Regions from separate parts of the Oceanisphaera avium genome, predicted to be linked through region 2. Evidence: riboswitches for the same ligand, from Rfam matches in the RefSeq annotation. Region 2 holds a riboswitch; the other holds the start of a gene.
The links. A riboswitch is a leader RNA that binds a small molecule or an ion and turns the genes downstream of it on or off. The one in region 2 is predicted to bind thiamine pyrophosphate.

Region 1 (5,507 bases), 160 kb from region 2:
CTGCCAATCCCCGTTTCAGCAACTAATGGCACTCGGTCGCGGCTAATGCCACCAATCGCCACCAGTGGAAACTCGGTTTCCATCAAGGCGACGTAGCGATGTAAACGCTCTAAGCCCTGTGGCCGAGAAGGCATATCTTTAGTCTTGGTCGGAAAGATATGACCCAGCGCTAAATAAGAGGGCTTAAGCTCGCGAGCCCGCAGCATTTCATAATAGCCGTGAGTAGAAAGACCCAACTTAATACCGGCGGCACGAATCGCTTCTAAGTCGGCAATCTCTATGTCTTCTTGGCCTAAATGCACACCATAAGCGCCATGCTTAATGGCCAAGCGCCAGTAGTCGTTAATAAATAAGCGCGCGTTAAAACGCTGGCCTAGCTCAACTGCCGCTTTAATATCCGCTTCTACTTGGTCATCGGTTTTGTCTTTAATGCGCAGCTGCAAAGTGCGCACGCCCCAGTCTAACAGTTGCTCTAATAAGCTCACGCTGGTCACCACCGGATATAAACCCAGCTTTAAGGTGTCCATAGGCGCAAACTCCGCCTTAGGGTGGGGTCCGCTAATACCTAACTGCTCAGCTAGCGTCGAGCCTGGCATAACGACGGTTGGAAAATCATTAAGATCCGTTGGCCAACCTAAGTGTGCAACTGGGCCAGGACCCGCGCCTAGCCCTTGGGCTGCTTTTAGACCTTGAGTGACATAAGCCTTAGCTAACACCAGCGCATCTTCGATAGGATAGTCGAGTGCAATGGCAGTCGCGATGGCGGAGGATAAGGTACAACCCGTGCCATGGCCGTGCGTGGTTTCTACACGCGCACTGGCTAGCCAAATTTCACGCTCACCATCGGTATAAAAATCGATCGCTTGCTCTGGCGCCCAATCAAAGTGCCCTCCTTTAACAAGGACGGCGCGCGCGCCCATTGCTAATAACGCCGCGGCACCCCTGCGCACATTAGCAGGCGAGTCGGGCGTAATGCCCGACAACGCCGCCAACTCAATGGCGTTGGGGGTGATAAGATCCACCTCGGCTAGCAAGTGCTGTTTAATTGCCGGCAACAGACTCTCTTGTGCCATGGCTTTGCCGGTGCTCGCAATCGCCACCGGGTCATACACCACATATGGCTGCCATTGGCGGCGATATTCACGTAGGTAACGAGCCAATACTTCTGCACGCAAGCCGCCTGGCAATAGTCCAATTTTAATGGCTTGAGCCGGTAAGTCGCTGGCTAGGGCCACTAATTGTTGGCTAAATGCCTGCATTAGAACCGGCTCGACCATAGAAACGGCCACCGAGTTTTGGGCGGTAATAGCAGAAATAACCGAGCAGCCGTGGCCGCCCAGTGCGTGAATAGTGTGCAAGTCGGCCTGAATGCCAGCGCCGCCGCCCGAATCAGAACCGGCTATGGTCCAGACTATGGGTCTTGTCATATTAATTCTTTCTCCAATTGATCCGCTTGATGATAAAGCTCACCACCGCGCTTATTAAACTCTTCTGACATTTTTGCCATGCCCGCCAGTACTGTCTCTTGGTTGCCATCTATGTCGACTAGCTTAATGGCTATCGCTTCTTGCGCGGCGGCATATTCTCGCACTTCTTGAGTAATTTTCATTGAGCAAAACTTGGGGCCACACATAGAGCAAAAATGCGCGACTTTACCGGATTCTTGGGGTAAAGACTCATCGTGATAATCGCGGGCCGTTTGTGGGTCTAAGCTTAAGTTAAACTGATCTTCCCATCTAAACTCAAATCGCGCCTTAGACAAGGCATTATCTCTAATTTGCGCACCCGGATGACCTTTGGCTAAGTCGGCCGCATGGGCGGCTATCTTATAGGTGATTAAGCCTTGCTTCACGTCTTCTTTGTTAGGTAGCCCTAAATGCTCTTTAGGCGTGACGTAACACAACATAGCGCAGCCATACCAACCAATTAAAGCCGCACCAATCCCTGAGGTAAAATGATCATAACCCGGCGCGATATCAGTCGTTAACGGACCCAATGTATAAAAAGGCGCTTCATGACAATGTGCAAGCTGCTCTTCCATATTACGTTTAATCATATGCATGGCCACATGGCCTGGGCCTTCAATCATTACCTGTACATCATATTCCCAGGCAATTTTCGTGAGCTCGCCCAAGGTATACAGCTCGGCAAATTGTGCTTCATCGTTCGCATCGGCAATCGAGCCTGGGCGCATGCCATCACCTAACGATAATGACACATCATAGGCGGCACAAATTTCACAAATATCGCGAAAGCGCTCATAAAGAAAACTTTCTTTATGATGGGATAAACACCATTTGGCCATAATAGAGCCACCGCGCGATACAATTCCGGTGACGCGCTTGGCGGTCATGGGCACATAGCGCAGCAAGACGCCGGCATGAATCGTGAAGTAGTCCACGCCTTGCTCGGCCTGCTCGATTAAGGTGTCACGAAATACTTCCCAGTTTAAGTCTTCGGCCACCCCATTCACTTTTTCTAACGCTTGGTAAATAGGAACGGTGCCAATCGGCACTGGACTGTTGCGCAAGATCCATTCGCGAGTTTCATGAATATTACGCCCCGTGGATAAGTCCATCACGTTATCCGCGCCCCACCGCGTTGCCCACACCAGTTTTTCTACTTCTTCTTCAATGGAGGAGGTCACCGCTGAGTTGCCGATATTAGCATTAATCTTCACCAAGAAATTACGGCCAATAATCATCGGCTCAGACTCGGCATGATTAATGTTGGCGGGGATAATCGCGCGCCCTTCTGCTACTTCCTTGCGTACAAACTCCGGCGTAATACGCTCTGGTAAATTAGCACCAAAACTTTCACCTTTATGCTGTTGGAGCAACATTTCGTCGCGCACCCGCTCACGCCCCATGTTTTCTCGAATGGCGATGTATTCCATTTCTGGGGTAATAATCCCTTGGCGCGCATAGTGCATTTGCGTCACACGTTTGCCTGGCTTAGCTTTACGAGGCTGAGGGAGTTGCTCAAAGCGTAAATGATCCAGGCCCTCATCGGCCATGCGTTCTTGGGTAAAGGCTGAGCTCACTTGGGCTAATTCTTGGGTATCGTTGCGCTCTAAAATCCACTGCCGGCGCAGCTGAGGCAAGCCTAAGCGCACATCTAACTTCGCCTCGGCATCGCCATAAGGACCTGAAGTGTCGTAAATGGGTACTGGCGCATTAGGCTCAAGAAGGGGTTGCTCTTGGGTGCCACCTTTAAAGCTGTCGGCAAGGTGGATTTCACGCATCGCGACTTGAATATCAGGGCGTGAGCCTTGGACATAAATACGTTTAGAGTTAGGGAATTGCTCGCCTTTAAGGTTATCGATAAAGGCTTGGGCTTGGCTGCGAATTTCGCGACGATTAGTTTTTTTAGATTGTTGCTCTGAAACTTGGGTTACTGCTTTAGTTGACATAGCCATCTCACTTGAATCCGTGTTGGGTGAAAAAGCTTGTCAGGAGTGTTGATAAAGAAAATGGTAGAGGGGAAAAACGCCAATTTCTCACTTGCTTCCCTTACGCAGGTACTAGCCTGATCAGGTTCAACGGATCCCACATTCGTGGTCTCAGCTCCATAGAGCACTCCGACAAGATAGTGGCCAGTAAAGCAGATCCAGATCACAAAAGCAAAGCTCACTGGCACGCTCAGTCAAAAATTACCAATAACTCATTCTCTGTTAGGCTGTCATTGTTCGCCTCAACTGGTATCTTCAGGTGAAATTAGCTGTCGGTTAGCTTAAGTCGCATCGCGGCGGCGTGCTTTCTTTTTAAGGCGAGAACGGATGTCTATTAGTCTTTATCCTTATCAATTATCACTCACTCAGCCGCTAGTCTTTGCCCAGCAGATGATTGGCCAGCGACAGGGCTTTTTTGTCCAAATTAATGACGCTTGGGGAGAAATAGCGCCACCGCTTACGGCAGACATGGCGCTGGTCGCCAAAGATGCTCGCCAAGCCTGTGCCCGCCTGCGCCAAGGACTGGCTCATAATGCTCACACCCCTGCCGTACAGTTTGGTCTAGATTGCGCCTTAGCTCAGCTCCCTAGCGCGCCATTCTCCCTTAAAACGAGTCCTTTAAACTTGCCATTGTTAGAAGGAGCACGCGACCCTCTAGTGCGCGCATGGCGCTGTCGGCGTATTCACCCCGCCTTGGCTTGGCTTACCCTTACCGGCAGTATTCACTATGACGCCGGCTTAATTCGCGAGTTGTGTTTATTAGCACCTAAGGTGCGCTTAGTGCTGGATGGAGCGGGCCAATTTAGCGACGAATATATCCAAGACTTATGGTCACGTATCGACGGGCAACGTATCGATTGGATAATGGATGCGGGCACCACCCTTGCACAAGCTCAAGGGTTGGCAGAGCAAGCTAACATTCCAGTGGCACTGGATATAGCACGCTATTTAGATACACCACCGCCTCAGCAAGTCGATTTAGGGGCGTTTAGTTTTGCCAGCGCACTGCTTATTCGCCCCAGTCAGCTAGGCGGCTTAGCTTATAACCAAGCATTGGTGCGCCACGCTCAACAGTTAGGGCAAGCCGTATTGCTTGGCGATAGCTTACAAAGTGGCTTTGGACAGAGCCAGCTTGCTTACTTATCTGGCCAATGGCTAGGGGAGGCACCTCTGGCCTTAGGCCGCTGTCGGTATTTATTAGACTCAGGCGTAGATCACCACGGATTGCCACTGATTAGCGGACTCACGCCGCTCTAACGCAGCAATTAGCGTAACTTGGCGCTCACGCTCTGCTTGGCTTATGAGGGCTAAATCCGTATAGTCAGCTGCATATTTCGACAGGTTTCTATATATGTTTCAAAATAACCCCCTATTAGCTCAGCTAAAGCAACAAATGCGTGACGACCTTACTATCAAAGAAGGTGTCGTTAAAGGCACATCTAAAGGCTTTGGCTTTTTAGAAGTCGGCGAAAAAGAAAGTTACTTTATTCCCCCGCCCCACATGAAAAAAGTCATGCATGGCGATCATATTACCGCTATTTTACGCACCGAAAATGAGCGCGAGCTGGTAGAGCCAGAAAAACTAATTGAAGCCGGCGTAACCCGCTTTGTAGCTCGCGTTAAGTGGTTTCGTGACCGATTAAACTTGGTACCCGACCACCCTTTAATGAACGAAGCCATTAAAGCCCGCACCGTTAAAGGCTTAAATGAAAAAAGCTTAAAAGAAGGCGATTGGGTGCTGGCTGAAATGACTTCACACCCGCTAAAAGGCAATGGTTTTTTCGCCAATGTAGTGGAAGTGATTGCCGGTGTTGATGATCCTATTGCCCCTTGGTGGGTGGTACTAGCGCGCAATAATCTGTCTAAAGTCGCCCCCGAAGACAGCAAAGACTGGCAGCAAGTGCCCGATACCTTAGCGCGTCGTGATCTCACGGATATCCCCTTTTTCACCATAGACGCCGAATCCACGCTGGATATGGATGATGCGCTAAGCATTAAAAAGCTTGATGACGGCTGGGAACTGTTAGTGGCCATTGCCGATCCCACGGCGTATGTA
Region 2 (5,507 bases):
CCATGGGCTAGATAATTCTTGAAAACGCGGTAGGCGAAACAAGACTAACACCAGCATAATCACAGTAAGTGTTTCTACTAAAATCTGAGTAATAGCTAAATCTGGGGCACTAAAAAACACATAAACCATGGCCATCACGAAACCCAACACTCCCAGTGCGGCCACCGAGCCTAGGCGCAAACAGGTAACACAGGCATAAATAGCAGACACCATCATTAATAGCGCAATCACCACTTCATAAAAGCGCACATCGTTAAAATACAGCGAATAAGCAAAGGCCTGCTCCGACCAGAACACATAAGCCAACAGCGCAATGCTAGTTAGCAAAATAGTCAGAATATAATTGGCCATATAACCGTTTTGCAATACGCGAGTTTGTTTATCCGCCAGCCACACTAAGCCTTGCATCATGCGCTCATAGTTGCGCTCTGGGCCATAAGCCAAGAAATCAATGCCTTTACTCAGTGGCTCACGACTAACACTCCAGTAATAATAAAGCAGCGCCCCACTCCCCAGCGCAATGGCACTCAGCAAGAGCGGTAAATTAAAGCCATGCCACAATGCCAAGTGCAGAGTCTGCGCGGGTGGCTCGCCACTAATAACCTGAGTTGCTGCTTGTAGTAAAGGAGAGATAAGGCTGGGCACTAAGCCAAAAATTAGCCCTAAAAGAGCCAGTACAGAAAAGCCTAAACGCATCGACCAAGGCGCTTCATGGGGGATGTTAGGTGTGGTTTTATAAGCGCCATAAAAAGGCTTAATAGCCACTAAGGCGCTCGCCGCCACAATACAAATGGCGGTGATCAAGCACAATACAATTAATAACGGGGCGAGTCCGGTGCTGCTTAAGGCGCCACTAAACATTAGCTCTTTGGCAATAAAGCCAAATAAAGGCGGTATCCCTGCCAGTGACAGTGCGGCTAACGTGGTAAATATCGCCGTGTGCGGCATATATTTACGAAGGCCCGCCAAGTCACGCACATCTTTGGTACCCGTGACATGATCCAGTGTGCCGGCGGCCATAAAAAGCGCCCCTTTATAAAGGGCATGCGCTAATAAAAAGACCATGGCTGCTTCTAGCGCATAGGGAGTGCCAATACCAATTAACATGGTTAATGTGCCCAGCGCCATTATGGTGGAGTAAGCTAAAATGCGCTTTAAGTCGGTACTGCACACCGCCATGATGGCGCCTAACGTCATGGTCACCCCGCCCACTAAAGAAAGCGTGAGCGTCCACGGCTCATAGCCTGCCATCATAGGTTGGATGCGCGCCATTAAATATACGCCCGCTTTGACCATAGTCGCCGAGTGTAAGTAAGCGCTCACGGGTGTAGGCGCTGCCATGGCATTAGGTAGCCAAAAATGAAAGGGCACTTGGGCAGACTTAGTAAACGCTCCCAGCAGAATTAACGCCATCATCACTAAAAATAGCGGGTTATCTTGTAGCGAGGTGCCCTGCGCTAGCAGTGCCGTTATTTCAAAGCTGCCGCCTAGGGTGCCTAATAAAATTAAGCCCGTCATTAGCGCAAGACCACCGGCGACGGTAATAAAAAAGCCCTGCAAGGCGGCCTTGCGGGCTTTTTGCTGTTCATGGTTAAAACCAATTAATAAATAAGAGGTAAAGCTGGTGAGCTCCCAAAAGACAAACATGGCAATTAAGTTGCTCGATAGCACCAAGCCCAGCATGGCTCCCATAAAGGCCAACAAGTACATTAATAGCTTATACATGTCTTTATGGCCGTGCAGATATTGCCCAGCATAAATAAAGATAAAAGTACCAATGCCGGTGATTAATAAGGCAAACATCAGGCTTAAGCCATCCACCATTAAACTCAGATTAATATCGAGACTGGGGATCCAAGCATACTGATAATAGAGAGTGTCACCTGCACTAATCGCTGGCAAAAAAGTAGCAAAATAGGCAAATAATACGGCCGGCAATAAAGCTAAGCCCCAGCCTAGATACGCGCCTAAGACACGTGATAACTGGGGCGTTAACAAGGCCAAAATAAAGCCTGATAAAATGGCAACAAGCATAGGAAAATGCCTCCTTTCCTTGCCTGTTCAGGCAATAGAATAAGCTAAAAATAGGGGGAGAGATGGCACTGAGCTGAGGCTATAGTAAAGAAGTATTTCGATTATTTATCAAACAGTTAATCGATTATTTTTATATTATTATGGCGGTCGATACTACAAGTCGCACTTATAAAACGCAAGCTCACCAGCCGCATTTGTGCGGCTGGTGTTCATAAATGCGATATGGATCAAAGCCAAAACCTTGGCGCTTAGCGAGTGAAAAAATGCTCCACTGGGCCCCGACCATGGCCGATGCGCACCTTGCTGCCGGCCAAAATAGCCTGATCGATATAGTGCTTGGCTCGCTCTACCGCTTCATCTAATGGATAACCTTGCCCTAAGAAGCTTGCCAGCGCCGCCGATAACGTACATCCAGTACCATGGGTGTTATTCGTCATAATGCGCGGTGTATCAAAGCAGCGAACCTGTTGGCCACTTAACAACCAGTCGGGACTGCGCGCTTCTTGTTGTAAAAAGCCGCCTTTTATCAAAATCGCCTTACAATCTAATTGCTGTAAGCCGGCAAATAAGGCCTCTACCTCAGCAAGGTGCGCAGGAATAGCCTCTCCTAATAACGCCGCCGCTTCCGGTAAGTTGGGCGTGATCACATCCGCTAATGGCAATAGTTCTTCGCGCAGGCAATTAACCGCATCTTCTGCCAGCAGCATATCGCCATTAGCAGTGACCATTACCGGATCCACGACTAGATGAGCGGGTCGATATTTTCGCAGTGCCGCGGCCACGGTGCCAATGGTCTCGCTATCACCCAACATGCCCACTTTAACGGCAGTGACCGCCAGATCGCCGAATATGGCGTCTAACTGAGCTTGGATCATAGCTTGTGGGGTGGCATGAACGGCGGTGACGCCTTGGGTATTTTGCGCGGTGAGCGCGGTGATCACCGAGCAGGCATAGCCACCGGTCGCAGAAATGGCTTTAATATCCGCTTGGATACCGGCGCCACCGCTGCAGTCTGAGCCGGCGATGGTCAAAATAATGGGTTTTTGCTGCTGATTTTTCTGATGAGGCATAAATTAAGCTCCTTCGGACGAAGGAACCACAGGCAAATTAATATTTAGCCGTTAGTTTCCTCCGCCAGCATTAACTGGATCAGGTACAGCGGGTCCGGCAGTCACCGTCTCAGCACTTAAGTTAATTTAAGGCTCCCCGACTAACAAGGAGCCTGATAATAGCGAGCTCACCCCTTAAAAGAAAGGTGCACGCGATACGCCTTACGCCGTAAGGCCAAGAACAACACCGAGCCAAGCGGCTCGGTGTGGTATTTTTAGCCTATGGCGTTAAACCTATAGTACTCAGTTAATGAGCCTGATCCCAGTTGTCGCCTTCACCGGCTTCGACGAGCAAAGGCACGTCTATGCTGGCGGCATTTTGCATTAAATCGCAAATTTGCTGTTTAAAGTCGGCGACTTTATCTTCGCGAATTTCAAACACCAATTCATCGTGCACCTGCATAATCATGCGCACTTCGCCTTCGCTTTGATTTTTTAACCAAGCGGCAACCGTGATCATGGCCTTCTTGATAATATCTGCCGCGGTTCCTTGCATAGGCGCGTTAATAGCGGCACGTTCGGCGCCTTTGCGGCGCGCGCCGTTTTTGGCATTGATCTCAGGCAGATATAATCGCCGGCCAAAAAGCGTCTCAACATAGCCCTTATCTGCCGCTAGCGCCCGCGTGTCTTCCATATACCGCAGCACGCCTGGGTAGCGTTCAAAATAAATATCCATATAAGCTTGGGATTCATGGCGTGGAATACCCAGCTGACGAGATAAACCAAAGGCACTCATGCCATAAATCAAACCAAAGTTAATGGCCTTAGCGCGCCGGCGCTGCTCGGTAGTGACGCTGTCCAGCTCAATGCCAAATACTTCGGCAGCGGTGGCTTTGTGAATATCTAGGCCTTTACTAAAAGCATCAAGCAAGCCTTTATCTTTAGATAAATGAGCCATGATCCGCAGTTCAATTTGCGAGTAGTCCGCCGCCACCAGTTTATAGCCCGGCTCAGCAATAAAAGCTTGGCGAATACGCCGCCCCTCAGGGGTACGGATCGGAATATTTTGTAAGTTAGGATCCGAAGACGATAAACGCCCCGTTGCCGCATTGGCCTGATGATAAGAGGTGTGAATACGACCACTGTGCTCATTCACCATTAGCGGTAACTTATCGGTATAAGTGGACTTAAGCTTGCTTAACCCCCGATATTCCATCAATAACTTAGGCAGCGGATAATCCAGCGCCAACTCTTGCAGCACTTCTTCCGCCGTAGACGGCGCTCCTTTTGGCGTCTTCTTCAAGACAGGTAATTCAAGCTTGGTAAAGAGAATTTCACCCAACTGCTTAGGCGAGCTTAAGTTAAAGGGCTCGCCGGCCAATTCATGAGCCTTCAGCTCCAATTCTTTTAAGCGTTTAGCAATTTCATCACTTTGGATAGCCAGCAGTTTGCTGTCGATTTTAACGCCTGTGTATTCCATGTCGGCTAAAATCGGCACTAATGGCATTTCAATGTCGGTGAATACGCTTTGCAACTTAGGCTCAGCTGCTAGCTGCTTAGCTAAGTACTGATGCAAACGCAGCGTAATGTCTGCATCCTCAGCCGCATAAAACGCCGCTTCTTCTAGCGGAATTTGGTTAAAAGTCAGCTGCTTGGCGCCCTTTCCGGCAATCGTTTCAAAAGGCGTAGTAGCATGGTTTAAGAAAAAACTGGCCATACTGTCCATATCGTGGCGCGTTTGTACCGAATTAAGCACATACGACTCCAACATGGTGTCTAACCCCATGCCGGCCATTTTAATGCCGTGGTTCTTTAACACGTTGGCGTCGTATTTAAGATTTTGACCTAGTTTTATCGGCTGTTCAGCTTCTAATAGGGGTTTAAGGGCGCTTAACACTACCTCTTCACTTAACTGTTCAGGAGCATCTAAATAATCGTGGCCAAAGGGTACATAAGCGGCTTGGCCCGCTTCAATGGCAAATGACAGGCCCACAACTTGTGCATCGCGATAATTAAGGCTGGTGGTTTCAGTATCAAAGGCAAAGTAAGGCGTTTTAGCTAAACGAGCCACCCAAGTGTGTAAGTCGGCCTCTGTTAAAATAGTGGCATAATCCACAGTCAGGGTCGGTGCAGCAGGCTTAGCAGGGGCGCTGTCTTGTTGGGGGTCTAACTCGGCTAATAAATTACGAAATTCATACTCTTGGTATAGGGCTTTAAGCGCCTGTGTATCGGGCGGAGTTTGCACTAATTCAGCGGGGCCGCATTCCAGTGCTACATCAGTTTTAATGGTCGCCAAGGTATAAGACAAATCAAGCAGCTCTTTATGCTCAATAAACCTAGCGGCAAAGCTTTTCGCTCCCCGAAAGCCAAGATCCGCCACTTTATCTAATTGCTCACTAATCTGTTCAATGGAGCCTAAGCCTT

Region 1: another riboswitch for thiamine pyrophosphate. It lies ahead of thiC (phosphomethylpyrimidine synthase ThiC); the one in region 2 lies ahead of thiD (bifunctional hydroxymethylpyrimidine kinase/phosphomethylpyrimidine kinase).

What each region holds. Positions count from the first base shown of each region.
Region 1 is NZ_CP021376.1:2,322,795-2,328,301, reverse strand. Features, by position in the region: gene thiE (thiamine phosphate synthase) at 1-1,427, opposite strand, end outside; gene thiC (phosphomethylpyrimidine synthase ThiC) at 1,424-3,412, opposite strand; TPP riboswitch at 3,491-3,593, opposite strand; gene CBP12_RS10625 (hypothetical protein) at 3,779-4,708, shown strand; gene CBP12_RS10620 (exoribonuclease II) at 4,803-5,507, shown strand, end outside.
Region 2 is NZ_CP021376.1:2,160,427-2,165,933, forward strand. Features, by position in the region: gene CBP12_RS09965 (putative monovalent cation/H+ antiporter subunit A) at 1-2,034, opposite strand, end outside; gene thiD (bifunctional hydroxymethylpyrimidine kinase/phosphomethylpyrimidine kinase) at 2,283-3,104, opposite strand; TPP riboswitch at 3,144-3,253, opposite strand; gene polA (DNA polymerase I) at 3,391-5,507, opposite strand, start outside.